4 regions of the Polymorphospora sp. A560 genome follow, and region 1 is predicted to be linked to each of the others. Evidence: riboswitches for the same ligand, from Rfam matches in the RefSeq annotation. Region 1 holds a riboswitch; each other region holds the start of a gene.
What was found. Region 1 has a riboswitch for cyclic di-AMP ahead of QCD66_RS02075 (coiled-coil domain-containing protein). Riboswitches for the same ligand answer to the same signal wherever they lie in the genome.
Positions count from the first base shown of each region.

Region 1 (4,026 bases):
ACGGCCACGTCTTCTGGGACACCGAGACGTTCGTGCTGCCGGTGCTGACGTACACCCAGCCGGCCGCGGTGGCGCACGCCCTGCGCTGGCGGCACGCCACCCTGGACCTGGCCCGGGACCGGGCCCGGACCCTCGACCTGCACGGGGCGGCGTTCCCGTGGCGGACGATCCGGGGCCACGAGTGTTCGGCGTACTGGCCGGCGGGCACCGCCGGCTTCCACATCGGCGCCGACATCGCCGACGCCGTCCGCCGCTACGTGCAGGCGACCGGGGACACCGAGTTCGAGCGCGAGATCGGCCTGGAGCTGCTGGTGGAGACGGCGCGGTTGTGGCGGTCGCTGGGCCACCACGACCGGCACGGCCGGTTCCACATCGACGGGGTCACCGGGCCGGACGAGTACACGGCGGTGAAGGACGACAACGTCTACACGAACCTGATGGCGCAGCGGAACCTGCTGGCCGCCGCGGAGGCGGTGCAGCGGCACAGCGAGGAGGCGTGGCGGCTCGGCGTCGACGACGAGGAGACCGCCGCGTGGCGGGACGCGGCCGGGTCGATGTACGTGCCGTACGACGAGGAGCTGGGCGTGCACCCGCAGGTGGAGGGCTTCACCCGCTACCAGGAGTGGGACTTCGCCGCGACCCCGCCGGACAAGTACCCGCTGCTGCTCAACCACCCGTACTTCGACCTCTACCGCAAGCAGGTGGTCAAGCAGGCCGACCTGGTGATGGCGATGCACCTGCGCGGCGACGCGTTCACCGCCGAGGAGAAGGCGCGCAACTTCGTCTACTACGAGCGTCGTACGGTTCGCGACTCGTCGCTGTCGGCGTGCACCCAGTCGGTGCTGGCCGCCGAGACGGGCCATCTCGAACTCGCCCACGACTATCTGGGCGAGGCCGCCCTGATGGATCTGCACGACATCCACCAGAACACCCGCGACGGGGTGCATGTGGCGTCGCTGGCGGGGGCGTGGATCGCGCTGGTGGCCGGGCTCGGCGGGATGCGTGACCACGACGGCCGGTTGTCGTTCGCGCCCCGGCTGCCGAGCCGGATCGGCCGGCTGGAGTTCTCGTTGATGTGGCACGGCCGGCGGCTGCGGGTCGACGTGCGGCCGCACGAGGTGACGTACGCGCTGCGGGACGGCGACGACGACACCCGGCTGGAGTTGCGGCACCACGGTGAGGAGGTCACGGTGACCTGTGACGATCCGGTGACCCTGCCGATCCCGGCGGCTCCGCCGGCGGGGCCGCCGCCCCGCCAGCCGCCGGGGCGTGCCCCGGCCCGCCGGTCGGCGCTGGGCGAGCTGTGACGGATACGCCGGAGCCGGGTCGCGCAGGCGACCCGGCTCCGGCGTGAGTGTCCCTACAGCAGGGACAGGTGCACGTGGTTCGTGTGGTCGGTGTTCGGGTCGCCGTAGGCGCCGCTGTACGACTTCCAGCCGATCGCCGGTAGCCAGACCTGTTTGAACCAGATGACGTAGAGGATGCCGAGCCGGTCGGCGTTGCGGACCAGGAACGCGGCCAGGTTGTTGCCGTACAACCTGTTCTCACCCTGCGCGACGCCGCCGAAGCCCTTCTTCTGGGAAGAGAAGTCGCAGGCGCGTCCCTTGGGGTGCTCGTACGGCCCACCGGGGCGGTAGCAGGAGACGTACCAGTTGAACCCGGCCTTCTGGGTCTCCTTGAGCGCGTGCAGGGTACGCGCGGTGATGCATCCCGAGGTCGTCGGGTCGTTCTGGTTGCACGACTGTGCCGGCCACGATCCATCGCGGTTGCGCGGGGCCTGCGCGGCGATCGGCGAGGTCGCGTTGACGAACCCGCCGGTCGAGGCGCCGCCGGCCAGCCGGAGCGCCTTCTCGGTCTCGGCCTTTTTCTTCGCCATGACCTCGAGTTGCTGCTGCTCCTCGGTGACGGCCTGGTCGATCGCGGCCTTGGCCCGGTTGGCCTGGTCGAGCGCGGCGTTGAGTTCGCGCATCTTCCGGTTGTCGTGCTGGGCGAGGGCGTCGAGGCTCTCGGCGCGGTCGAGGAAGTCCTCGGGCGACGCGCTGTTGAGCAGCATCATCATCGGCCCGATGCGGCCCATCCGGTAGGCGTTGGCCGCCACCTGGCCGATCTCGGGCTGGAGCATCTCGATCTGCTTTTCGACCTTCTGCAGTTCGAGGGTGAGCTGCAGCTGGCGCTTGCGTGAGTTGTCGACCGCCGTCTTCGCCTCGACGTAGCCACGGCTGGTGGCTTCCATCACGTCGCGCAGCAACGGGTTCTCACCCTCGTCGCCGGGCGTCGTCGGTGCGGAAGTTGGCTCGGCGTGTGCCGTGCCGGGGGCGACCGCCAAGCCGATGAGCACGGCTACGGCGGTCACGAGCGTGACGGGCAGCGACTGCCGCCGACGCTGGAATGACGTCATCTACCGTTCCTCCCATCTGCCGCCGACCGGGTTAGCTGACGGGTTCGGGACGGAAGGATCCCTACCGCTGGCGCGGATTCACCCCGGGACACCTGGTTCCCCGGCTCGCCTCGCGGCGATTGGGCGGCGGTCACCACCGGCGCCGATGGGCGCCGCCGGGCGGAGACCGCGGGCCAGCCTACCGGATGGTTCGGGTCCGTCGCTCCGGAACCACCGAGCCACTACCAGGGCGGATGCGTTACAGGACAACGACTTTCGGTGATGTCTGTTGGTCGGTCGAGCCGGCCGCCGGCGGCTGCCGGGCGGTGACTTGCCAGCTTGCTGACAGGTTCCACATGGCCGGCGCCCAGCGGCACGACTCATGGTGAATCCCGGTAAACCGTCCAACCGTTACCAATCGGAGGAAAGTGATCATGCAGATCGTCCCCAGGAAGGCGGCACTCGTCGGCCTCGGTGCGGCCGGGGTGCTCGCTCTGGCGGTGGCCGTACCGACCGTGGCCCTCGCCGAGGATCCGACACCCGCGCCGTCGACGTCGTCCTCCAGCGCGCCGTCCCGGACGGAGCAGCACGAGGAACGGCGGGCCGAGCACAACCGGCAGCTCGCCGAGGGGCTGGCCGCCGAACTCGGCGTCGACGTGGAGAAGGTCAGCGCCGCGCTGGAGAAGGTGCAGGGTGACCTGCGCACCGGGGCCGAGCAGGAGCGGCAGGCGAAGCTCAAGGAGCGGCTCGACGCGGCGGTCGAGGAAGGCAAGCTGACCCGGGAGCAGGCCGACGCGATCATCGCGGGCGCCGAGGCCGGCGTGTTCGGGGGCAAGGGCGGCGGGTTCGGGCCGGGGCCGGGACGCGGCGGACGCTGACCGGAGCCCGGCACCCACCGGATCGCGGGCCGGCGGCGGACCTGTCCGCCGCCGGCCCGCGCGGTCTCAGCAGTAGAGGTTGTTGCCGGGCGTGGTGCCGAGGATCTGGACGAACCGCTGGTAGGCGTTCACCCGACTCTGCACCGTGGCCGGGTTGCGGCCGTTGCACTCCAGCGCGCCGTTGATGCTGCGGATCGTCTCACCGAAACCGATCCCGTTGACCATCGCGTGGTGCGGGGTCATCGTGCCCGGACCCGACTGGGTGTTCCAGTACCACAGCGCCGTCTTCCAGGCCACGGCCGCGTCGTTCTGCACCAGCCACGGGTTGGTGAGCAGCGGCAGGCCAAGCGCGTCGCCGGCCGCCTTGTAGTTGAAGTTCCAGCTCAACTGCACGGGGCCGCGGCCGTAGTAGGCGGCCTGGCCGGCCGGGCAGCCGTACGGCTGGCTGGTGTCGCAGTAGTGCGGGTAGTTGGCCTGGTTCTGCTCGACGATGTGGACCAGCCCGCCGGTCTCATGGTTGACGTTGGCCAGGAAGGCCGCCGCCTCGCGCCGCCGGGTGGTCTCGTCACCGGTCTTGGCGAAGCCCGGGTACGCGCTCAGCGCGGCGGTCAGCCCGCTGTAGGTGTAGAAGCCGTTCCGGCTCGGGAACATCTGGTTGAACTGCGCCTGGCTGACCACGAAGCCGGTGTTGCCGCCCGGCGGGGTGGTGGGCGGCTGCCCGCCGCAGGAGTAGGGCTCCCAGTACCAGGTGCTGATGATCGGGTCGTACCC
Region 1 covers NZ_CP122282.1:442,494-446,519, reverse strand. Annotated here, with positions in the region: gene QCD66_RS02080 (glycoside hydrolase family 65 protein) at 1-1,307, shown strand, start outside; gene QCD66_RS02075 (coiled-coil domain-containing protein) at 1,361-2,398, opposite strand; cyclic di-AMP (ydaO/yuaA leader) riboswitch at 2,403-2,534, opposite strand; gene QCD66_RS02070 (hypothetical protein) at 2,812-3,255, shown strand; gene QCD66_RS02065 (glycoside hydrolase family 19 protein) at 3,322-4,026, opposite strand, start outside.

Region 2 (4,026 bases), 970 kb from region 1:
GGGCCAGCACCGTCGCCTCGTTGCGCTTCGCGGTGGAGCCGTTCGATCTCGACATCGTCGACGACGTACGGGCACGCCGCCGGCACGAGGTGCTGGACCGGGCCGACCCGCCGTCCATCGAGGTCGTACTCGACGAGTCGGTGCTGCACCGGCAGACCGGCGGGGCGCCCTGCCTGCGCGAGCAGTTGCGGCATCTCGTCGAGGCCGGCCGCAGGTCCAACATCACGATCCAGGTGCTGCCGTTCCAGGTGCCGGACTACGCGGTACGCGCCCCGTTCATCGTCGTCCGGTTCCCGGGTACGGGTGACACCGACGTGGTCTTCGTCGGCAGTCCACTGTCGCAGGACCTGACCGACACGTCGGACACGGTGGAGCCCTACGTGGCTGCCTTCCGGACCCTCCAGGGCATGTCGCTGGAGCCGGCGGCGTCGCTCGCGCGCATCGCGCGGATCGCCGACGACCTCGGCTGAGCCCGGGGTGGGCCGGACACGCGGACGCGGACGGATCCGGCAGGGATCCGTCCGCGTCGTGGTGCGGTCAGCGTACGGTCGGCCACTGGCCGGCGGCGGCCAGCGGGTCGGCGATGCCGCCGTACCGGGCGGCTTCCTTGGCCCGGAGCAACGCCCGGGAGACCTGTCCGTACACCCGTTCCTGGTCGGTGCTGAAGACCATGACCGCCCGGCCGCGGATGTCGGCCCACAGCTCGTACGGCCTGGGCCGCAGCCGGTATCCGACGGCGGCGGTCAGCATGGGCACCATGGCGGCGGCGCCGAGGGCCAGGTAGGTGGCGGGGCTGATGGTGTGGAGTTCGCGGACGAAGCCGAGGGTGACTCCGATTCCGGCGACCACCGCCGCGGTGACCAGCATCGACCGGACGATGAGTGGATCCCGTCGGCCACGCCCGGTCCGCAGGTTGGTCAACTCCCAGATCGGGTAGCGCCGTTTGCCGATCACGAACCACTCCGTCGTGATGTAGAGACCGGGCTGGCGGTAGATCGTGGCAGGTGTCCGGCGGGTTACCCATTCGGGCTTTCCGGACATGGCCTCTGTTGGGCGGGTGGGTTGGCGGGTAGCATTCACGAGATGCCTCCAAGGGCTCGTGACGCGGGTCGGCGACGCAGATCGAGAGCGACGTAGATCAAAATCGACGTAGATCAAAATCGCCAGTGTTCTGGGGTCGGCACGTGTCCCGAAAGATCCACATGCGGTTCGAAAGATCGGCATCTGATGGCAGTCAGGTGCCGATCGCCTTCTCGTTGCGGCGCCGGTTCCGCGAAACCTTTACGGCCTAACACCATTGTGTGGACCCGCGCGCCAAAAGAGAAGGGGGGCAATGTGCAACCTGGCACTTTTACAGGCGGCAGGTGGCCCCCTGGACACCCATAGCCACCACATTGCACACATTTGATCCGATTGATACCGCCAAGAGCGACAAATAGCCTCAAACAACAATCAATCTTGGCAAGATCGACTTTTGATCGCAGCGTCCGCCGCGCGGTCCATCCGCGATCCCGATCGAGCCGGCAATCGACGCAGCGCGCAGCGACAACAACGGACAGTAAGCACATCGCGCCCCGACCAGGCAACTTCGCTCCACATCACGCAGCCGCCCTCTTTCGGTTGATCCGGACCACGACTAGGTTGGAGCCGCTGGTCCGGTCGTCAGCCAACCCCCTCGGGAGGCGCCGGCCCGGCGCCGCCGAATCACCGGTCATCCATTGTCGACATCCGATCACGCTGCGCAGTCGACCGGACCGGTGAACCGGGAACCCACCGGCACCAAGGGGTGAATCCACGTTTCGTGGTAGGGCGATCTTCCCGCCCGAATCCGTCAGCTAACCCGGTAGGCGGCTGGATCACGTCGATCGGGCGTGACCCGGGGAAGAAAGGCTCTGCCTGTATTGTCGCCCGCCCGGATGCTGCTGCGCGCCGTCGTCCTGACCGGCATCACCATCGGCCTCGTCGTACCCGCCACGGGTGCCGCCGCCGAACCGTCGGTCAGCGAGCTGACGCAGCGGATCAACAAGTCGTCGACCGAGCTGGAGAAGGTCGTCGAGTCCTACAACAAACTCAACGAGGAGATCAAGGCAACCAAGGCGGCCAAGACCGCGGTGGAGGCCAAGCTCGGACCGCTGCAGGAGCAGTTGGCCCAGACCGAGGTCGAGGTCGGCACGATCGCCGCCCGGGCCTACAAGTCGGGCGGCCTGGACACCATCCAGGCGATCCTCACCGCGAGCGAGAACGGGTCGCTCGTCGACCGCCTGGGCACCCTGGAACAGCTCGCCCGCGAACGCCAGTCGCAGGTGAGCGGGTTCACCGCGACCCAGCGCGAATACCTGGACGAGCAGGCACGGCTCGACGCCACCCTGGCCCGCGAGACCGCCCAGGCCAAGGAACTCCAGGCCGGCAAGAAGAAGATCGAGGCCGACCTCAAGAAGCTGTACGAGATGCGGGAGCGGGCGTACGGCGCGGCCACCAACCCGGGCAGCTCCTACACCGGCAGCATCCCGGCGGTCTCCGGGCAGGCCGGTGTCGCGGTCCGGTTCGCGTACGGCGCGATCGGCAAGCCGTACGTGTGGGCGGCCTCCGGCCCGAACGGCTACGACTGCTCGGGTCTGACGCTGGCGGCGTGGCGGGCGGCCGGCAAGTCGCTGCCCCACAACGCGGCCATGCAGTGGGACCGGGTGGCGAAGATCAGCCGGAGCGCGCTCCAGCCAGGTGACCTGGTCTTCTACAGCAACCTCGGCCACGTGGGCATCTTCGTCGGCAGCGGCAAGGTGATCCACGCACCGACCTTCGGCGAGAGCGTCAAGATTTCCAGCGTCGACATGATGCCCCCGTACGGCTACGGCCGGGTGCGCTAGACCACTCCTGCCGCCCGGCGGCCCCGCCGTGCCAGTCGCACGCGGGGACCGTCGGGCGGTCCGGTGGCCGGATCGCGAACACCGCAAGATCGCCGTTTCGGCGCCGATAACGCAGTCGAGTGCACATTCGGCGCCGAAACGGCGATCTTGAACGGCGATTGTCGTAGGACCGCCCCATGCTGGCCGGCATGACAGACCTCCCTGCGGTCCATCGGACCGTTCTGCCTGCTCTGCCCCCGTTCTCGTTCGACCTGAGCCTGCGTGCCCTCGACGGCTTCGGCCCGGGCGCCGGCGACCATCGCCGCACCGACGACGCGGTCCGCAAGGCGTTGCTGCTCCCCGCTCCCGCCGGCCGTCCCGACCGGGCGGTCGTGGTCGAGGTCGCCGCGGCCGCCGGCCCGCCCGGTGTCACCCTGACCGTCTTCGCCGACATCCCGCTGGCGCCGGCCGACCTGTGCGCCGTCGAGCGGCTGGTCGCCCGCTGGTTCAGCCTGGCGGACGATCCGGCGCCGCTGCTGGCCGCCGCCGACACCGACCCGGCCATGGCCCCGCTGCTGCCGGTGCTTCGCGGCCTGCACCAGGTCCGGTTCGCGTCACTCGCCGAGGGCGCGGTCTACTTCACGCTCACCCAGCGCAGCACGCAGTGGTTCGCCGCGGCCCGCAAACGGCGCCTGATGGCCGACCTGGGCACGACCGTCCGGCTCGACGGCACCGCCTACACCGCGTTCCCTTCGCTGGCGACCATCGCCCGGCTGACCGACGACGAGCTGACCGGCTACACCGGCCACCGGCAGCGCACCGAGCGCCTGCGGGGCGTCGTCGAGGGGATCGCCGCCCTCGACGAGGAGTGGCTGCACACCGCCCCCTACGACGAGGTCCGCGCGGCCCTGCTCGGCGTCGCGGGCGTCGGCCCGTTCACCGCTCATTCGCTGCTGCTGCGGGTGCTCGGCCGGCCCGACGACGCACCGCTGGAGATGGCCCAGTTCGAGCTGGTCGCCCGGGCGGTCTACGGTGATCCGCCGCCGTCGGCCGCCGAGATCCGGGGCCGCTACGGACGCCACACCGGCTGGTGGGCGTACCTGGCCCGGGTCGGGCTGGGCTGGCTGCCCGACCCCGCCCCGGCGGCGGTGGGCTGAACGCACGAAGCGGCCGGCACTCCCCG
Region 2 covers NZ_CP122282.1:1,413,223-1,417,248, reverse strand. Annotated here, with positions in the region: gene QCD66_RS06515 (helix-turn-helix transcriptional regulator) at 1-470, shown strand, start outside; gene QCD66_RS06510 (DUF6232 family protein) at 538-1,041, opposite strand; cyclic di-AMP (ydaO/yuaA leader) riboswitch at 1,726-1,865, shown strand; gene QCD66_RS06505 (NlpC/P60 family protein) at 1,902-2,864, shown strand; gene QCD66_RS06500 (DNA-3-methyladenine glycosylase family protein) at 3,053-4,000, shown strand.
Region 2: it holds a riboswitch for cyclic di-AMP, as region 1 does, so the genes downstream of both, QCD66_RS06505 (NlpC/P60 family protein) here and QCD66_RS02075 (coiled-coil domain-containing protein) in region 1, are expected to answer to the same signal.

Region 3 (4,026 bases), 3.6 Mb from region 1:
GGCGGCTGAACAGGATGCGGAGCATGGCGTTGGCGTCGGTGGCGGTGCCGACGGTGGAGCGTGGGTCGCTGCCCATCCGTTCCTGGTCGACGATGATCGCGGTGGTCAGTCCGTCGAGTACGTCGACGTCGGGTCGGGCCATGGTCGGCATGAAGCCCTGGACGAAGGCGCTGTAGGTTTCGTTGATCATCCGCTGTGATTCGGCGGCGATGGTGCCGAAGACCAGGGAGCTCTTGCCGGAGCCGGAGACGCCGGTGAAGACGGTGAGTCGGCGCTTGGGGATGTCGACGCTGATGTCCTTGAGGTTGTTCTCGCGGGCGCCGTGTACGCGGATCAGGTCGTGGCTGTCGGCGATGTGTGGCGCGGGCGGCTGCGTCGTCGTGGCCTTGCTCATCGTGTCTCCATCTGTCGGGCGGGGCCGCGGTGCGGCGTCGCCTGGTGCGTGGCGGGCCGGTCTCCCCGCTCCCCCGCCCGGCGCCGGTGTTCGGTGTCGTGGCGGCGCCGGGCGGGGGTCGGCGGTCATCGGTCGTTTCGTGGGTTCAGCCGAGTTCCTGGATGCGGACCATGTTGCCGGCGGGGTCGCGGAAGGCGCAGTCGCGGATTCCGTACGGCTGCTGGGTCGGCTCCTGGACGACCTCGGCGTCGCTGGCCTGGAGGCGTTCGAAGGTGCTGTCGAGGTCGTGGGTGGCCAGGACGACGCTGGCGTAGGTGCCTTTGGCCATCATCTCGGTGATGGTGCGGCGTTCGTCGTCGGTGATGCCGGGGTCGGCGGCCGGCGGGTGCAGGACGATGGAGGTGCCGGGCTGGTTGGTGGGGCCGACGGTGATCCAGCGCATTCCGCTGTAGCCGACGTCGTTGCGGACCTCGAAGCCGAGGGCGTCGCGGTAGAAGGCGAGGGCGGCGTCGGGGTCGGTCTGCGGCAGGAAGGTGTGGTGAATGGTGATGTCCATGCCGGTCACGCTAGTTGTGGCCGTTGCCTGCTGCTTCTCGATTCCTGATCGGTCTGGTCACCTGTTTGGCGACGCATGACGGGATTCCCGCGGTGGCGTGTCCGGCCTGGCGGCGGTAGACGCTGGGCGGGACGCCGACGAGTTCGGTGAAGCGGGTGCTGAAGGTGCCCAGTGAGGCGCAGCCGACGGTGAAGCAGACCTCGGTGACGCTGAGGTCGCCGCGGCGGAGCAGGGCCATGGCGCGTTCGATGCGTCGGGTCATCAGGTAGGAGTAGGGCGACTCGCCGTAGGCGAGCCGGAACTGGCGGCTGAGGTGTCCGGCGGACATGTTCACGCCGCGGGCGAGGGCCTCGACGTCCAGCGGCCGGGCGTACTCCCGGTCGATCCGGTCCCGGACGCGGCGCAGGCGGGCGAGGTCGCGCAGGTGCTGCGTCGTGGCGGAGTTGCTGGTCACGTGCGTGATGGTGCCATGGCGGTGGTGGGGTTGCCCAGCGTGGTCGGGGTGGTTCGGCCGGCTTTCTCCCACTGGTGGCCGGGCGTCACAGGGGCACCTTTGGTGTCGTGGCGGGTGGCCTGGCTGCCCGTACCCGATGATTTGGCCGAGAGGGCATGGGGGTCGTCTTTTCGGTGGCGTCGTGGTCGGGTGATGTATCGACGGTGGGCCTCGGGGGCGCCGTTGTTTCGGTGGTGCACACACCGTCCGTTCCGTTTTGGCTTTGCTGGGCGCTTGCGGCCCGGCTTCGCCCGGGTGCGGCGAACGCGAGTGCGATAGATCGCAGCGCGATAACCGGGTCTTGGCACGGCGGAGGGCGGCCAGTACGGTCGGGAAATCCGTTCCGGTTGTTGGGTCATCATCCGATGGCGCCGGAGCGGATCCGCTTAGTCGTATTCGTACGAGCCGGGGACCCAAGCAATCGGGGTGAATCCGTGGGCCGATGCCTGCGGTAGGGCGACCTTTCCCGCCCGAATCCGTCAGCTAACCCGGTAGGCGGTTGTGGAAGGAGACGACTGTTCGTGCGGTACCGAGCGTGCCTGGTTGGCACATCCCCCATTTCCCTGTCGTGCGGCCGTTTGTCGCGTGGACCGACGATCCTGGCTGTTTGCTGACGCCGGATCACTGATCACGACACCAGATCGGTTCGGAATCGACTGAGCCGGCCGTTGCCGGCTGTCCTTTTCCTGTTTCGCGTCTCCCGTTGTGGCGGCGGTGCCGTCTGCGGCCCGCCGTCGGTTTTGCGGGTCCTGTCCCGGGTGGGTCGCGATTCGTCGGTCTGGTCGACGTCTGCCGTTTTCGATTGGGACGCCGACGACAGTCGGCGGGTAATGGAGCTTCAAGTGGAAAACTCTCGTTCGTACAATCCGTTCCGTCGGGTTATCCCCAACCGTTTCCGTTCGGTGGCCGTGGCGTCGGCCGCCGTGCTGGCGGTGGCCGCGACGACGGGCAGCCTTTCGTCCGGTACCCCGACCGGGGCGGAGTCAAACGCGGGGGTCGAGTCGGGTGTGGTGCAGTTGGCGCTGACGCCGGAGCGGGCCCAGGCGGCGCCGCCGCAGGAGGCCGCACCCAAGGAGGCCGCGCCGAAGGCGCCGGCGGAGAAGACGCTGTCGTACGACTTCCAGTACCAGCCGAACGCGTACTACTGCGGTCCGGCGTCGACCCGTATCGCGCTGAGCGCGCAGGGGCACACGCCGAGCCAGGACAACCTGGCGGGGCAGCTGGGTACGACGTTCGCCGGGACGAACTCGTCGCACGACATCGCGCGGGTGTTGAACAAGGTGGTCGGCGGGGACGCCTACCGGGTGCGGGAGATTCCCGGCCAGAAGGCGACGTCGGCGCAGATGGACCGGCTGCAGGCGGACGTGGTCGAGGCGGTCGGCAAGGGGCGGCCGGTGGTGGCGAACATCGTCGGCGGGGCGACGGACAACGACGGCTTCTGGCGCAGCTTCCCCGGTGGGCACTACGTGACGATCGTCGGTTACGGCGACGAGGGGCGGCAGGTGCGGGTCGCCGATCCCAGTGGTGTCGGTCCGGCGAGCTACTGGATGAGCACGATCACGATGGCGCACTGGATGGCGTCGCGCGGTTACTCGTACTGACCGGGTACACGTACGGAACAAGGGCCGGCCCTGGTGGGCCGGCCCTTGTTCGTGGGTCAGAGTCCGCCGGCGACGCGCAGGATGGTGCCGGTGGCGTACGACGCCTCGGGGCTGAGCAGCCAGGCGATGGCGTGGGCGATCTCGGGTGCGTCGCCGGCGCGGCCCAGTGGTGCGCGCCGGGCGATGCGGTTGGGGCGGTCGGGGTCGCCGGAGACGGTGTGGATGTCGGTCCAGACGGTGCCGGGTGCGACTCCGTTGACGCGGATGCCGCGTGGGCCGAGTTCTTTGGACAGGCCGATGGTGAGGGCGTCGACGCCGGCCTTGGCGGCGGCGTAGTGGATGTATTCGCCGGGTGAGCCGAGGGTGGCGGCGGCGGACGAGACGTTGACGATGGCGCCGCCGGCGTTCATGCGGCGGGCGGCCTGTTGGGCGCAGAGGATGGCGCTGACGAGGTTGACGTCGATGACGTGGCGCAGGTCTTGCGGGGTGAGGTCGACGAGTGGGCCGATGCGGCTGGTGACGCCGGCGTTGTTGACCAGGCCGGTGACCGTCCCCAGTTTCGCCTCGGTCTGGTCGAACAGGTCGGTGACCTGGTCGGGGTCGGTGACGTCGGCGCGTACGGCGATGCCGCGTCGGCCGGTGGTGTGGATGTCGGCGAGGACGGTTTCGGCGGCGGCGGTGTCGTCGCGGTAGCACAGTGCGATGTCGTGTCCGGCGGCGGCGAGCCGGCGTACGGTGGCGGCGCCGATTCCGCGGCTGCCGCCGGTTACCACGGTTACCGGTGTGTCGGGCACTGCCCACTCCCCCTCTTTCGGCTGGTCGTGGTGGTGACGCTACCGCGCTGCCGTCCGGTGTGGATGGCCGGCGTACGGTGGGCCGGTCGACGACGTGGAGGTGCGTGGTGGCCGGTCTGGGCAAGGGTGATCTGGTCGAGGACTTCGAACTGCCGGACGAGACGGGTACGCCGCGGCGGTTGAGTGTG
Region 3 covers NZ_CP122282.1:4,059,604-4,063,629, reverse strand. Annotated here, with positions in the region: gene QCD66_RS18140 (ATP-binding cassette domain-containing protein) at 1-394, opposite strand, end outside; gene QCD66_RS18135 (VOC family protein) at 540-950, opposite strand; gene QCD66_RS18130 (helix-turn-helix transcriptional regulator) at 961-1,404, opposite strand; cyclic di-AMP (ydaO/yuaA leader) riboswitch at 1,817-1,956, shown strand; gene QCD66_RS18125 (C39 family peptidase) at 2,346-3,044, shown strand; gene QCD66_RS18120 (SDR family NAD(P)-dependent oxidoreductase) at 3,101-3,838, opposite strand; gene QCD66_RS18115 (peroxiredoxin) at 3,946-4,026, shown strand, end outside.
Region 3: it holds a riboswitch for cyclic di-AMP, as region 1 does, so the genes downstream of both, QCD66_RS18125 (C39 family peptidase) here and QCD66_RS02075 (coiled-coil domain-containing protein) in region 1, are expected to answer to the same signal.

Region 4 (4,026 bases), 360 kb from region 1:
GGGAGACGTCTTACCGTGCGAGGGGGTGAGCATTGACCGAGACGTTCCACCAGTTCGTGGTGCACCGCTCGGCGGCGCGCGTACCCATGATCGCTGATCTGGAAAGGCCGAAGCCCTGGCTGAGACTTGCGTCCTGGCCAGGGCTTTGTCTGGAGCGGGTGACGGGAATCGAACCCGCACTGTCAGCTTGGGAAGCTGATGTTCTGCCATTGAACTACACCCGCGAGCGGACCTCACTGTACCTGGTCGGCTGCGCTGACGCACGGACCCCTCCCGATCCGCGTGACCAGGGGGTGGGCGCACGTTGGGCGGGCGCCGGCCCCTGGCCACGCGGATCTTCGGGGGATGGGGTGGGCTCAGGCGGCCAACTGGGTCGCCACGGCCGGCGACGTCGCGGGGTCCAGCCAGAGTCGGACTTCGGGACGGCCGGCCGGGTCCGCCGTCAGCGGGGTGGCGCCGGACTGGCCGTGGCGGGCGACCATCGCGACCTCGATGCTGAACTCGAAGAGGCGCCAGTCGACGTCGTCGGTGGCGCGCAGGGTGTCGGCCAGCCGGGCGACCCGTGCCTGGTCGGTCACGGGACGGGCGCGGCCGGCGACGTAGGCTTCGTCGTCGCTGTCCTCCGGGGGGAACGAGTGCAGGGCGTACCGGCCGTCGCGCTCCAGGTCGCGGCGTTTGGGTGAGTCGACGACGAAGCAGAAGAGGCCCTCGTCGGTGATCACCGGGGCGACGGGGTGTACGCGCGGCCCGCCGTCGGCCCGGACGGTGGCCAGGTAGCCCAGGCCGGGGCCGTACTGGTGCATCAGCGAACGGATCGCTTCGGCGAGTCGGGGCTCGTCGGCGGCGAACTCGGTCCAGGTAGCCATACCGGAATTCTATCGAACATCTGTACGACACGGGTAACGAACCGCGGATCTGACCAGCACAATCTGCCCGAACCGGCGGGGCGGGCCGCCGACCCACCCAGACCGGCTCGCTATGGTGTGACGATGCTGCTCTCCGACCGCGACCTCGTCAGTGAGATCAAGGCGGGCGCCCTGGCGCTGGAGCCGTTCGATCCGGCGCTGGTCCAGCCGTCGAGTATCGACGTACGGCTCGACCGGCTCTTCCGGGTGTTCAACAACCACCTCTACACGCACATCGACCCGTCGGTGCAGCAGGATGACCTGACCTCGGCTGTCGAGGTACCGGACGGGGAGCCGTTCGTGCTGCATCCGGGCGAGTTCGTGCTCGCGTCGACGCTCGAGGTGATCTCCCTCGGCGACCAGCTCGCCGGACGGTTGGAGGGCAAGTCGAGCCTCGGCCGGCTCGGCCTGCTGACGCATTCGACGGCCGGCTTCATCGATCCGGGCTTCTCCGGGCACGTGACGCTGGAGCTGTCCAACGTGGCCAACCTGCCGATCACGCTCTGGCCGGGGATGAAGATCGGCCAACTCTGCATCTTCCGGCTGTCGTCGCCGGCCGAGCACCCGTACGGGTCGGCGGTCTACGGTTCGCGCTACCAGGGGCAGCGTGGACCGACGCCGAGCCGCTCGTGGCAGAACTGGCGGACCTGGCCGGTCCGCTGAGGCACGAAGACAGCAAAAGGGGCGCCTCCCGTCGAGGGAGCCGCCCCTTTTGGCCTCGCCGTCACATCCTGGGGCGGCCGAAGCTGTGGATCGTGCCGTTGTCGTAGCGCTTCATCAGGACCGGTACGCCGGCCTGGGAGGCGTGCACCAGCCAGCCGTTGCCGACGTACATGCCGACGTGGCTGAGGTCGGAGTTGTAGAAGACGAAGTCACCGGGGCGCAGCTCGGAGCGGCTGATCGAGGGCATCGTCCGGCGCTGGGCGGCGGCGTTGTGCGGCAGTCGTACGCCGACCTTGCCCCAGGCGGCGAGCATCAGACCGGAGCAGTCGTAGCCGTTCGGCCCGGAGGCGCCCCAGACGTAGGGCTTGCCGATCTGGGAGCAGGCGAACTTCGCGACCGTGCTGGCCGGCCCACCCGGGTACGTCGCCGGACAGGGCGCCGGACGCAGCGAGCCGAGGCCGCCGGAGGTGCCGTACGCCTTGAGCCGCAGCTCCTGGAGCTTCTTGATGTCCGCGTTGATCTGCTTGGTCTTGGCTGCCAGCTCGGCCTCGGTCGTGGTGAGCTGGGCGACGAGGGTGTCGAGCGGGCCCTTCTGCGCCGTGTACTGCGCCTTGAGGTCGACCACGCTCTGGATGTCGCGGGCCTGCCGGCGGGCGAACTGGTCGAGCAGTTCTAGCTGGTCGGCGAGGGTCTGCGGCGAGCCGTTGGTGAGAATCGAGTTCAACGCCGACGTGTTGCCGCCCTTGTAGGCGCGGGTCGCGAACTGACCGACGCGTTCCATGGCCAGGTCGACCTGGAGCTGAAGCGGGGCGATCTTCGCGGCGAGGGCGTCGGCCTGCTTCTTCTTCGTCGCCAGTTGCTCGCGGGTGGCGTTGTGTTGCTCGATCACCGGCTCGAGCTGGCTCCACGACTTGTCGATCTGGGCTTCGATCTCGGCGACGGTCGGCTCGGCCTGGGCGGGTACCGCTCCGAAGAGGACGATGGCGACACTGGCGACGGCGACGAAGACGGTTGTCCTGGTCAACCGGCGGAGACGTGGCAGGGCCGGCGGTCGGCCGGCGGTCGCCGGCCGGAAGAGTCGGCGCCACGGTGCATGATCAGCCACCGGGGTCGGTGCTCCTTCTCCTTACGGACCGCCTACCGGGTTAGCTGACGGGTTCGGGCGGGAGAGTTGCGCCCTACCGCAAGTCTGCGGATTCACCCCGGTTACTTCTGGGTCCCCGGCTCACGACCTTGTTGTGACTCGGCGGTGTCGAGTCGACGCCATCCCTGGTGGATGGCCGGATCCCGCTCGACGGTTCATCACATTAGGCAGCGTCGTTATCAATGCGCAACCACCGGACCTGTGAAATCCGTTGCGTGTCAAGCCTGTCGCAGTCAGTCAGGCATGAAAGTTTCCTACAGTACGCAGACATCGTCCGGAATCCATTGACGGGAGCGGCCACACGGACGAAGGTGACGACATAGATCAATCCGACTGGAGGTTCGATGCAGCGTCTCACCAAGCCGACGGGCAGGCGGATCCTGCTCAGCGTCGCGGTCGTCGGCGCCGCGACGCTCGTGCCGGTCAGCCCGGCACCCGCCGTGCCAGCCCCGACCGATACCAGACAGCAGCAGTACGCCGCCGCGTCCGCCGAGTACGGCGTACCGGAGAGCATCCTGCTCGGCGTGTCGTACCTGCAGTCGCGCTGGGACACCAACGCCGGCACGCCGAGCACGAGCGGCGGGTACGGCCCGATGCACCTCACCGACGCCGCGCACGTGGCGAGCCTGCCGGTACCCGGTCACCACGGCACCCACGAGGACCCGCGCGGCGACACCTCCCGCGAGGCGATCGAACTCGAACACCCCGCGCCGAACCCGCCGGACGAGGCGGCGCTGCGTACCCTCGGCACCGCCGCCGGACTGACCGGGGCCGGAGCCGAGGCGCTGCGTACCGACCCGGTGGTCAACATCCGCGGCGGCGCCGCGCTGCTCGCCGCGTACCAGCGGGAACTGGGTGCCCCGCAGGGTGCCGGCAGCGACCCGGCCGACTGGTACGGCGCGGTCGCGCGCTACTCCGGCGCCGACACCCGTGACGCGGCGGCCGCCTTCGCCGACGAGGTCTACTCGACGATCCGTACCGGCGCGACCCGGCGGACCGACGACGGCCACCAGGTCAGTCTGGCCCGGCACGCCGGCCTCACCCCGGCGACGTCCTGGCTGGACCGGCTCGGCCTGCGCAAGCTGGCCCGCCCGGACGGGCTGGAGTGCCCGGACGACATCTCCTGCGAGTGGCTGCCGGCGCCGTACGAACTGCGCGGCGACGGAACGGTCCCGACCAGCTACGGCAACCACGACAAGGGCAACCGCCCGGCCCAGCAGAAGATCGAGTACATCGTCATCCACGACGCCGAGGGCTACTTCGCCGGCACGACCCGGCTGGCCCAGGACAAGAACTGGGTGAGCTGGCACTACA
Region 4 covers NZ_CP122282.1:80,538-84,563, reverse strand. Annotated here, with positions in the region: tRNA gene QCD66_RS00370 (tRNA-Gly) at 151-224, opposite strand; gene QCD66_RS00365 (pyridoxamine 5'-phosphate oxidase family protein) at 357-866, opposite strand; gene dcd (dCTP deaminase) at 990-1,568, shown strand; gene QCD66_RS00355 (NlpC/P60 family protein) at 1,630-2,673, opposite strand; cyclic di-AMP (ydaO/yuaA leader) riboswitch at 2,689-2,827, opposite strand; gene QCD66_RS00350 (N-acetylmuramoyl-L-alanine amidase) at 3,057-4,026, shown strand, end outside.
Region 4: it holds a riboswitch for cyclic di-AMP, as region 1 does, so the genes downstream of both, QCD66_RS00355 (NlpC/P60 family protein) here and QCD66_RS02075 (coiled-coil domain-containing protein) in region 1, are expected to answer to the same signal.